Regions from separate parts of the Undibacterium sp. GW821-FHT11B02 genome, predicted to be linked through region 3. Evidence: predicted binding sites of a transcription regulator. Region 3 holds the regulator's gene; each other region holds the start of a gene.

Region 1 (4,059 bases), 260 kb from region 3:
TGCCCTTTGGCAGCAATCTCACCCTGATGCAGATGTTGCACGGCATTGGAAATGGCCACAATTGCTCCATCAAACAACATCACAATTAATTTGTGAGGGCTGGCAGCAATAACACCAGTTTCAATGCCAACTTTTGCATAGGCATTTGCGCCACGCGCTTGAGATGAGCCAAACATAGTGGTTAATCCTCTATTCAATTTTGTAATCTTTACGACTAATTATCTCGTACTCGACGAAAGTGCTGCTAACTGCTGGGTAAGAAACGAACTCGTGCTATTTAGACTGCTGATAATGGTATCAAGCGCAGTGAACTGCGCACGGTAACGCGCTTCAGTATCTGCAAGCTGGCTGTTCAATGCTGTACGTTGCTTGCCAATATCTGTAATGCTGCTGGTTACCCCATTGGTTGCTCCTGCAATTGAGCCAGATGTACCAACAATGGTTGTCAATAAATTCGACAACTGAGTAGCATAGCCTCGTGAAAAATTGACGGTTCCACGAGCCCCCAAAGAGCCACCATTCACTTGAATTTTCAAGCCTTCTGCAGGCGTGCCGGTGGTGCCTGTCAGGAATTGTCCGGATCCTTGCGCGGTAACCCCATTGAGTTGGCCTGCAACGTTGACCCCGGCAGTGCCTGTTAATGCTGTGCCGGTGAATGTTGCTGCACCAGTTCCTGTATTGTCAGCGATGGATACATTGGACGTACTGCCATAGCTTGTGGACTGCAATTGCAGGAATCCACTGCCATTGATGGTCGCCACCACTGATGTGCCATTACCCTTGAATGTTGCATTACCATTGATGGATGTTTGGATCAGAGTGGCAAGGCTGCTGGCGCTATATGTCCCTGCTGCGAGTGCTACTGAAGACGATTGGCCATCCAGCGTTACATTGATCGCTGTATTTGCTGCAATGGTTGTGCTGCCTGCATTGAGGTTCACATTGCCAGTGAGTCCGCCTTGTGTTGCGAGTTGCGACACTGTCAGCGCATATGCGCCTTGTTTTGTAGCAGTGGTAGAACTGCTATATCCAATCAAACTATCAGTTGCCTTGCCTACAGAGGCAAACAGACCGCTGATGTCGCTATAGTTATTGGTCAGAGCCGTTTGTAATTTGGTGGAGTCTATCGCCAGCGTGCCGTCTTTCTGGAAGGTGATACCAATGCTGGACAACGAGGTGATGTTGCCACCCAGTCCATTTACACCCGCGCTCAACGTGGATTGAATCTGATTTTGCACGTTGCGAGCGGTTGAGTCACCTAACAGAATGCCGCCTTGTTTTGTGGTTGAATTGTAGCTGGTCAGGTTTTGCAACGTGCTTTGCAAATCGTTATAGCCTTTGACAAAGCCATTGATGGCAGACTGTATGCCACTGGTATTGGCAGCAAGTGATAGCGATGCGGTGCCAATTTTGCTCAGGTTTAACGTCGTGCCCTGTATTGCGCCGGATACTGCGTTCGATGCACTTGATATGGCAATACCGTTGACTGTAAGAGCTGCATTCTGCGCTGTCGTTGTTTCTGTCAGGTTCTGTGTGCCTGATGGGTCATAATTAACCAAACTTTGAATCGCTGCGTCGCCAGTGGCGCTGATCTTCAAGCTGGAGGCCGCACCAGTTTTACTGGATGTCAGAACAAGATGATAGGGGGTTGCACTACCATCACCAACAATACTGGCATTAACACCTACGTTGGCTGCATTAATCGCATCCCGAATACCTTGCAGGGAATTGTTTGCACCATCTATAGTAACTGTCCCGGTAGCTTGTGAGGCATCTTGCTGAAATGTTGACCCGGTATACACACCATTGCTGGAGGACCCACCTGTAATCGTACCAAAACTAAAGCTTATCGTCGTACTTGTGCCTGAACCTATGCTTGCAGTGGTACTTGCCTGGCCTGCGCTGGAAATGGTCTGTGCTTGTGCCAGTTTACTGACATTGATATTGTAACTTCCTGCAACTGATACGCTTGTCGTTGTTGCAGACAAAATGGTTGAATCACTTGAATTGGCTGTCAATGCCTGGAAGGTGCCCAAATTTCCCAATCCAACCACACTGGATTGATATGAGCTTAATGCGCCATTGAGGGCACCATAAGCAGATAATTTTGCCTGGAAACTGGCTTCTTTGGTGGCGAGCAAGGTCAGGGGCTGGCTCTCAACCTGCATGAGTTTGCTAATAATGCCATTGACGTCAAGATTTGACCCAATGCCTGTTGATTGTATGCCCACTTGGTTTCCCCTTTTCAGACCACACTGTACTAAATTATCGGCATTGGCAAACTAGACTTTAGAGGGGAATTTACCTGTCAATTTAAAATTTAGGTGTACGGCAATAAATTTATTTACGCTTGTTGCTTGATTAGCAACCCTTGGAGCTTGTCCAGGGACTTTGAAATCTCCAGTGCCTCTTCAGAGGGGATTTGACGTATTACTTCTTTGGTTTGTTGGTCTACTACCTTAACTATAACTTTATTACTGTGTTCTTCAAGGCTAAACTCCAAATCGCCAGACAAGGACTTGATAGTTTTGTTAATTTCGCTAATGGCCTTTGATACTTTGTCAATATCTTCGGCAGATGTCGCTGCATTACTTGCCTTAACTGCATCTATTGTTTGGGTTGGTGCTGCAGGTGCGCTGGCAGCAGTGGCGCTTGTTTCGGGAGCGGGGCGATTGGTGACCACTTGTCCCGATTGAGATGTGCTCCCTATCGACTGGATATCCATGATCTCTTCCTTCAAGAAAAATACCCCCTGGTCATTGGTGACCAGAGGGGTATGCATTCAGCTTTAGATTTTAACCTCTATATCATAAGCTTATTTTGATTAGCCGCGTAACAGAGCCAATACACCATTTGGCAACGCGTTAGCCTGAGCCAGAATTGCAGTACCAGCTTGTTGCAACACTTGGCCACGAGTCAATGCAGCAGTTTCTGATGCAAAGTCAGCATCTTGAATACGGCTGCGGGAAGCAGTCAGATTTTCAGATCCTGTTTGCAAGCTTTGTATTGCTGAAGAGAAGCGGTTTTGATAAGCGCCCAAAGAAGCACGTGAGCTATTGATTGACTGCAGTGCCGCATCAATCGTCGTCAACGCCGAGGTGGCCCCCGCAGCAGTGCCAAGGTTCAAGGACGACAGACCTGCACCGACAGTGACTGTTGCAGAAGTGAAACCACCAGTCAGGTTAGCTGCAGTCAAACCAGTACCAGTGCCGTTTGCCAGAGTAATACCGGCAGAACTGGTAGAAGTCAGGGACAATGTCGAGGTGCTGACGTCAGTTGCGCCAGTTGCCGATACTGTGATACCTGTGTTGGCAGCAGCTGCAGCAGCGTTGGTGCTTGCTGTAATGGTGATGTTGCGGCCATCAGCGGCAGCCAGTGCAACGGCACCAGTTGCTGTGTTGAATGTAGCCGTAACACCTGTTTGTGTACTGATGGCATTGACAGCAGCAGCTACCTGAGCACCACGTTGTGCGCCAGAAGTAGAAGCATTCAAGGCACCCAGATTCACGCCGTTAATGGTAATGTCGCCGGAAGCAATCGCTGTTGCAGATGTGCTGGCTGTACCTGCAACTGTTGTCGAGCCTACAGTCGCTGTTACACCTGTGCTACCACTGATTGCATTGATTGCTGCTGCTTTGGCAATGCCGCTACCAGTTGAGTTGGAGAACGATACACCGTCAGCTGCAGAAGCGCCAACCTGGAAGCCATTGATGGACAAGTCACCAGCAGCCAGGGCTGTAGTAGTCACTGCACCGGCACCAGCAACAGTTGTTGCATACGAGGAGGAGGAACCCACACCCAATGCACTTGATTTTGCGCTGGAGATGGAGGCGATACTGATTTGGTCGTTTGCAGTGCCATTAGCGCCAACCTGGAAGGTTTGTGCATTAAAGCTACCATCCAGCAGATTCACGCCGTTGAAGTTGGTGTTGCTGGCAACGCGGTTGATTTCAGAAATCAGCTGATTTGCTTCGTTATTCAGAGCAGCACGATCAGAAACGCTGTTACTGCCGTTGGCTGATTGAACTGCCAAGTCACGAATACGTTGCAAGTTGGAGC
Region 2 (4,059 bases), 340 kb from region 3:
CGCAGTGGCCTGATTGCCTTCCGTGACACTCAGGACGCGGCCCAGACCATCATAGGCATAGGTGGTTTGTACGGCAGTCGCCACATCCAGTTTGGAAAGAAGATGACCCGTCTGGTCGTAGACGTAGCGGGTTTCTGCCTGTCCATCTGCTACACCATCAAATGTGGAATTTACCTGAACTTTGGCAAAACGAATGACGCTGGTCAGTTGACCATGGGCGTCGTAGCTCATATCTGTGCGCAAAATATCGGTCCGGCTTTGCGCCTGGCCATCTTTGCCATGGACCAGGTTTTGTACCATGGTGTTGATGGCATCGGCAGTTTCATTGCCGGTAAGGCTGACGGCATCCAGCGACTGGCCGGTATAGGCCAATGCGGTAATGCGCTGGCCCTGGGCGTTGTAGCGGTATTCGGTGATACGTCCTTCTGCACTGACAATAAACCGGAGCAGTTCACCGCGGCCAGATGGCGCGGGTGCGTAGTAGTAACGTGTGGTGCTGCCATCAGCAGGCAATGCCGGGCCTGATCCATCGGTATCCGCGGTCAGGTAAATGGTTTCACTGCGCAGTTGTCCAAAACTGTCGTAAGCGCGGCTTACGGTGTTGCCATTGGCATCGCGGCTGGAAGTTTGGTTGCCTTGCTCATCGTAGGTCATTTCATTTACATGACCGTTTTCGCCGGCAACACTGAGTAGATTGCCGTTTGCGTCGTAATGCAGGTCGGTGTGGGCTACGGACAGATCAGACAGTGGCTGGTCGATGGCGATCAGTTTACCGTCTGGTCCATAGGTCAGCACGGTGCTGTGATGCAAAGGATCATCAATGGTCGTTATGCCGTTTCCGAAGTCATAGGCAAAACGGGTGATGCCATGCTGGGCATCTTCAATTTGCGTGACGCGGTAGTCGCCTGCAATTTGTTCATAGGTGAAGCTGAGTTGCGACCCATCGTCCTGGGCGATGCTGGCCAGGCGCTTGCTATCGCCGTCATAGGTATAGCGGGTGCTGTAAACGCTGTCGGTACCACCCTGCACGCCTGGTGCGATGGTCAGAGTGACTGTGGACAGCCGGTTCTGGGTGTCGTAGACGTAATGCACGGTGCTTTGGTCCAGCCATTGCCCGGTCTGATCCTGATAATCGGTGACCACTGCGCTGAGGTTGTTGCCGTCATATTGATAACTGGTTGCTACGCCATTGTCTGCCGTTGCCTTGGAGAGTAAGCCGTTGGCATTGTATTCGTAGCTGACGCGATAGCCGAGCTGATCGATGGTAGCCAACAGGCGTCCGCTGGTGATGTCGTAGGATTCGGACAAGCTACCATCGCCCTGACTCCAGACCAGTTGGCCACCATCGATGGTCAGGGTGCTGTTAACTTCGCCATCCTTTTGTCCGGTATATTTTTGCTGTGCATCGTCCCAATGGAAGGTGACTTGCGAGCCGTCAGCATCGGTCTTGACAACACTGCTGCCAGCAACGCCAATCTGACCTATGACATCCAGGCGCTTTGCATAAAAACCTGTCAGCCAGTTATCGCCATTGTCGTCTGTAAATTGGCCGTTGCTATTGTAGGTACGCAAAACACCGAGGTCGAGGCCATGGTCGAATAATTGGAGGTCCTGATTTTGAACAACTAAATTGCCATTCTTGCCGTTGACGTAAACACGTTGTCCATTTCGTCCAATCTGGGACTGACTCAACTGGTTCTTTTGCCCCAGCAAATTCAATGCATTCAAATTTGCGCCCAAACCTTGACCATTTACTATTCCGACCATTTTGCTAACCCTTTGCTGTTCGTAAATATCAACCCGCTGTCATTACCAAATGGAATTTAAATTGGCAAATACGCAACGGACTAACTGCACTATTTCTTATCTGTGCAAGGTATCCACGGAATTCAGAAAATGTTTAGCGATTTTTTCCAAATATTTTTAAATAACTATATTTATTTGAAAAATGAATGGTAAAACAGCAATTTCTTAGAGGGATTTAACAAAAATATTTTTTAATGGAAACTATTCGAACCGCATTGACAGCGTGGATTTTTTAAGACTTGATTAACCATGGCTATGCCGTAGGCATTCTTGGTATCAGCTATTTGCTGCACCTCATCAATAACTAGCACCCCTCCCCCTGTGTTGCGCTCGTCCGTCAAAGACATCGTCTGCCAAGATCAAGGAATTGCCGTCTGCATTCGGTTACCTGGTTCGCGTGAACTTCAAATTACTGAACCAGTTCCGCCATGCTTGTGTCGCTCTTGTGCGCCGCCAACACTACCTTGGCTTTGAACGCCAAAGTGTGGTTCCTTCTTGTCTTTTTGGTTATGCTTGCTCTTACAATCGGGCCTTTCAGCCTGGATCATGATGCAAGGTTTCCATTTAACCTGCTGTTCGAATTGCCGGGGTGGCTGGATCTGCCAACGTATCGCTCCTGTCTACCGTACCGGCAGGCGATGATTGCCTGGTGAGATCGGTGAGACGGTCGCGCACGTCATGGCTCATCTCTTGGCCGCGATTGGCCGCCTGCCGGGTCATGGATAGCGGAATCTGGGCCAATAGCTGGCTGATCGGGGACGTGACGGATACATGCATATTATTTGCAATTATCCCGGTGCGCCGCATCTGAAACCTGGCCTTGGTGCTGGCTGACGCCTGCTTGTAGCGCCAGTCGAAATAGTTCGATGTGCCGCTCAACTTGCCGGTTGCGATACTCTTCCCGCCAATCGAAAGCTTGATGTCGTCTGGCAAGTCCGCGAGCCTTTCGAGGTCATCGACCAATTTGTCGAGCGCGACATCAATCCTCGGATCGCTCATATCCATCGCTGAAGGATCTACCTCGGCAATGTCCAGCCTCAGAGAAACCGGATCGCCATGCCGTGCCAGCGTTCCCAACAACTTCGCCATGCTGGTCTTCTGGAACCGGGCGCGTTCGGCTGAGTTGTATGGCGCCGTAACCGGAGCCGCTCCCTGTAAAAACGCACGCGCGTCGTTCTGATCGTTGAATATTTTAGGAACATGGACACCGTGGCTTAGCTTGATTTCATTCTTGATGTTCAAGCCCAGGCTTGCCGCAGCACCGGAAATATTGGCGACGCCCCCCAATGTCGCGGAACCTGCATTGGTTAGGGTGTAACGTTCAACCTCGCCGGCGGTCAATCTTTTCGCCAATTCGGTCGCTTCTACCTGACCACGGCCATCGCCGGTGAACAGCGTCTGTGCATCGACATTCCTGATCGCCGCAAGAGCCCGGGCAGCCGATTGCAACCCGGCCTGCGCAGCAGGACCGTCCTCCTCGGCTAGCACATTCTTGATGCTGGATTGCGCCAGTTCGAATGAGATCCAATCGCGCAGGCTGGCTTTGACGTCTGCGCGCAAGCCAGCATTAATCTGTGCCTGCGCAAATGCGCGACGTTCGGGCCGGTTGGACGATGGCTGTCCGGTGCGGGCAGCGGATTTCAGCAATGCCGTCAGGGTCTTGCTGGTCTTACCTAGCAAAATACGGCCCATGCTGTCCAGGCGCATGCGATACGGCGTTTTCCAGGCGTCGGCGAGGGTCGAAGCTTTGAACTCGGTCTTGTGCGTCTGCGTAAAAGCCGCTTCCAGCTCCTGTATGGTCTGCGGGTCGGTGGCGGCTTCCATCTGCTGCCGGTAATCGGCATAAGCTACCCAGTTCGCCAGCGGCTTGACGTCATGCTCTGTCGTGTCATGGCGCGCAATATCGTCTAGCGTGGCGAGTAACTTGCCTTTTGCCTGTGTGCGTACTTCCGGGTGGCGCCAGAGGCGTTTTTCCTTGACGTAAGTTTGATAGGCTTGCGCTCTTTCTTTTTGCTGTATGGCCGCATTGCCGCCTAGCAGATCGAGCGATTTTCCAAGCGCCACGATGGCGCGCTTGGCCTTGGCCTCGCCATCTTTACTCGGCCCGGAACTGAGCTGATAGCCCACATACATCAATGCCACTGCTGTCACTGCTACAGCACTGACGCCGCCAGTCACGGCGGCCGCAGCAGCGTGGGGCAAGATACCCAGAATGGTCGACGTGACGGCAAACGCAGCGCTTGCGCCACTGAC
Region 3 (4,059 bases):
GGTACATCAGGCAAAGGCTATATTGCCACTTGATTAGCCCTGGATATGATCACGAATAAAAAAACAGACCCTTGATCCGGGTCTGTTTTGCTTTGGCCTGCAGATAATTCACACTGATCTTAGGGAATCGGTACAGCCGGTGTGGTCGCTGGCAAAGGTGATGTCGCTGGCACTGAAGAGGATGAAGGAGTCGCAGGTGCAATCGGTACATCCACAACTGGCTCTGGCAATACTGCCAATATGGTGACCGACACCCGGCGGTTCCTGGCACGACCTTCTATTGTATTATTGTCACTGACCGGCAATTTTGCCCCCTGCCCCACGGCTGTCACCCGGAATTCATCGACACCGTTTTCAGTCAGCAACCTGGCAACCGTGCTGGCGCGCACTGCTGACAATTCCCAGTTTGAAGGGAAGATTGGATTTTTGATGGGTACATTATCTGTGTGTCCCTCTACCTGTATGGCGTGGTTATCCACCTTCAGGACACCGGCAATGGCTTTCAGGGCCTGTATCGAATCCACATTCAGGCGTGCTTCACCAGGCGCAAACAGCAGGCTGGCATTGATTTCGATGGTAATGCCACGACTGGTCTGACTGACCCTGACCTTGCCTTCCCGCACCAGGGGTTCCAGCACTGTCAGGATATCCTTGGCCATGGTCGTCATCTGCGCCTTTTCCTTGCGCAAGGCTTCATTCGTGCGGTTGTTTTTTACCAAAGGCAAAGGGTCAAGCTTGACGATCGGCTCATTCGGCACATCTACCGCCCTGGGGTTGACCATGACCTTGCCAAAAGCACCCGTCAGTGAATTCGACAGCACCCGGTATTTACCTTCATTGAGGGAGGAAATCGCATACATCACCACAAAGAAAGCAAACAACAGGGTAATAAAATCGGCGTAAGAAACCAGCCAGCGATCATGGTTATCGGGCTCTTCGTGGAATTTTCTTCTGGCCATAAGTGTCTTTAGTGCATCACGGCGGGCAAGCCATCAATTTTAATGGTTAGTCAATCGTTCTTCCACCACACGCGGACTATCCCCCAGAGCAATGCTGTAAAAAATGTCAGATAACATTTCCCGCCGGGTGACTTCCCTGTTAATGATTTCTTTTAGTTTGTGACTGACTGGCAAGAACAGCAGGTTGGCCATGCCCACCCCATATATCGTTGCCACAAAGGCCACAGCAATACCGCCACCCAACTTGGATGGGTCAGTGAGGTTTTCCATCACGTGTATCAAACCCAGCACCGCACCCAAAATACCGATGGTGGGGGAATAACCACCTGCAGCTTCCCAAATTTTGGCAGCCTGACGTTGCTCCATCTCATATAACGAAATATCAACGTCCAGGATATCCTTGAGCCTTATCGGGTCTATGCCGTCAATCACCAGGCGCAAGCCCTTGCCAACGAAGGGATCAGTCGACGCATTCATATAGCGTTCGAGGCTGAGAAAACCTTCCCTTCTGGCGACGACGCTCCAGACCAGCGCTTCTTCGACATTCTTTTTGCTATTGTCTGGTGGCTCTGACACGACCCAGCGCAACATGCGCACGCCGTGGGCAAAGGTCTTGATGCGGCTTTGCATCAGGACCGCCCCAATAGTTCCCACTACAACGATCACAAAAGCAGCTGGCTGTACCAGTGAAGAAAGACGCCCCCCCTCCAGCAACTGACCAGAAAGGATGCCGACAACAATCAGTAAAAGTCCGACTATGCTAGCCCAGTCCACGCCTTCTCCCTTAAGTACGCCCTGAGCCTGGCTACCGCCTGACTATGCAATTGTGACACCCGTGACTCGGACACCCCCATCACGGCCCCGATTTCCTTCAAGTTTAATTCTTGCTCATAATACAAGCCCATCAGCAATTTTTCACGCTCGGGCAAACTGTCAATCGCCCCGATTACAGCATCACGGAAGTCATCATTGAGCAAATCCTGCAAGGGGTCGCCTGACAAGTCAGAACAATAATGATCGAGAAAATGTTCTTTCGTGTCGGCGTCATGAAAGTCTTCGTAATACACCAGTTGATGGCCACCACTGTCGGTCAGCATGTCCTGGTATTCTTCCAGCGACAGCTTGAGCGATTTGGCAACCTCGGTTTCCAGCGGTGGCCTGCCCAGCTTTTGCTGCAGGGTGTTCATGGCATTTTCTATTTTGCGCATGTTCTGGCGCACGCCACGCGGCAACCAGTCACTGCTGCGCAACTCATCCAGCATGGCCCCACGTATGCGCTGCACGGCATAGGTTTCAAACTGGGCACCATGCGTGTCTTCATAGCGGTTGACGGCATCCAGCAAACCGATCATGCCAGCCTGCACAAGATCATCCACCTCCACACTGGGAGGCAGACGCGCCTTCAACTGGTAAGCAAGTCGCTTGACCAGTGGGGCATGCTCCCTAAGGAGGAAGTTTTTATCTGACTTTCCGCTAGCGGTGTACATGTGATTATATTCCGAGACCGACACCCAGCTCAGGGACTCCCTCTAAACATAATGTCGAACGCGCAGTCATTGCCAATTGTTCCGCCAGTTTCGAAAAAGCCAGCGAAGCACGCGCCTTGGGAAAAGCGTCAATCACGGAGCGACCCAAATGCGCAGCCTTTCTTACATGTTCATCTTCCGGCACATGGCCGACATAGTGCAAAGGCACCGCCAGATAACGGCTGGCAGCCTGCGCCATATTTGTGTAAATCAATCTCGCCTCTTTTTCTGATGCGCCGGATACTAAAATTCCATAACCGCGCCGTCCTACCCTGTTACTGACCCGTTTGATCAAGCCATATGCGGCCTTGATCATATGCGGATCAGCAGAAACCTGTATCACCAATTCACTGTCATCCAGCGATGCCAGCGGAAATGCGTCATTCGCATTAATGTCGCCATCGACCATCACCAGGTCAGCCTGATTTGCCACGACATCAAACACTTCAGTCAATTGCCGCGCACTTTCTGGCGGCAAGCCTGAAGCTATTGATGCCTGCCTGGTCAACATCGTCACCGACAAACCTGCGGCTACCAATTTGATTGCATCCTTCATTGTACGCTGTTGTCTCGCTACATCCAACAAGGTACGATCATTGCTTGCATTCAGCCAGGCCCCCACGCTATTGTCCGAGGCCCGCGCATCGATCATCAACACTTCATTACCCTGTCTTGCCAGTGACACACCAAGGTTGACCAACATGCCACTTTTTTCATCTTCTTTCAAAGCCGACAAAAAAGTAAACACCCTGGGTTTGGGGCCAGCCAGCATGCGACGCAAACCTTCTGCCTGATCAAAACTAGCCAAGGGACACCTCCTGCGACATGCCTGCAGCACGTGCCGCATTCCCTGCCCCCATGGTGCCAGCCATCAGCAAAGGCAATTCTTCATCCAGGAAACGGAAAGCTGCAGTCTCACGTTTCAGTTTAAAAGCGCGATCAATCAGATACAGCTTGTTGGCGATGTGCAGGTCTTCTGGCACCCGCTGACCGCTGGCCACGTAATACACCATCAGTTTCTGGCGTATCGCAATATCCAAAGCCCCGCCTATGGTGGCAGCCTCGTCAAGCTTAGTCAAAATACAACCTGCCAGGCCATTGCCCTGATAAGCACGCACTACTTCGCTCAGTGTTTCACCAGTCGAAGTGGCATTCAGACACAGCAAACGCTTTACCGGAGTGTCTGTTCCAGACAACATGGCAACCTGTTCTGTCACCATTTTATCGCGCTGACTGACACCAACAGTATCGATCAATACGGTATGTTTGTTTTTGAGTTCGGACAAGGCAATGCGCAAATCCGCCTCATCCTTGACGGCATGCACCATGACGCCAAGTATCTTGCCGTAAATGCGCAATTGCTCGAAACCACCAATACGATAGCCGTCGGTGGTGATCAGGGCCAGCTTGGAAGGACCATGGCGCATCACACAACGCGCTGCCAGTTTGGCCGTAGTGGTGGTCTTGCCAACGCCAGTCGGGCCTACCAAGGCATAGACGCCACCTTTTTCCAGCATTTCGTTTTCATTGTCGATGGTGGACAGATTACGTACCAACGTATTCTTGATCCAGTC

What was found. The regulator FliA, encoded in region 3, starts transcription of late flagellar genes. The targets are predictions, from matches to a motif close to CTAAAGTTTNNNNNNNNNNNGCCGNTA.
Region 1: fliD (flagellar filament capping protein FliD) is a predicted target of FliA. The motif match lies at 2,267-2,293, and genes of this name have one in related genera.
Region 2: AC1RVX_RS17510 (tandem-95 repeat protein) is a predicted target of FliA. The motif match lies at 1,878-1,904, and genes of this name have one in related genera.

The regions. Positions count from the first base shown of each region.
Region 1 is NZ_JBXASD010000007.1:283,238-287,296, forward strand. Features, by position in the region: gene fliS (flagellar export chaperone FliS) at 1-176, opposite strand, end outside; gene fliD (flagellar filament capping protein FliD) at 219-2,231, opposite strand; gene AC1RVX_RS17055 (flagellar protein FlaG) at 2,345-2,725, opposite strand; gene AC1RVX_RS17060 (flagellin N-terminal helical domain-containing protein) at 2,825-4,059, opposite strand, start outside.
Region 2 is NZ_JBXASD010000007.1:362,294-366,352, reverse strand. Features, by position in the region: gene AC1RVX_RS17510 (tandem-95 repeat protein) at 1-1,728, opposite strand, end outside; gene AC1RVX_RS17505 (hypothetical protein) at 2,371-4,059, opposite strand, start outside.
Region 3 is NZ_JBXASD010000007.1:18,856-22,914, reverse strand. Features, by position in the region: gene AC1RVX_RS15840 (flagella synthesis protein FlgN) at 1-33, shown strand, start outside; gene motD (flagellar motor protein MotD) at 120-959, opposite strand; gene AC1RVX_RS15830 (flagellar motor protein) at 999-1,733, opposite strand; gene AC1RVX_RS15825 (RNA polymerase sigma factor FliA) at 1,715-2,446, opposite strand; gene AC1RVX_RS15820 (MinD/ParA family ATP-binding protein) at 2,451-3,293, opposite strand; gene flhF (flagellar biosynthesis GTPase FlhF) at 3,286-4,059, opposite strand, start outside.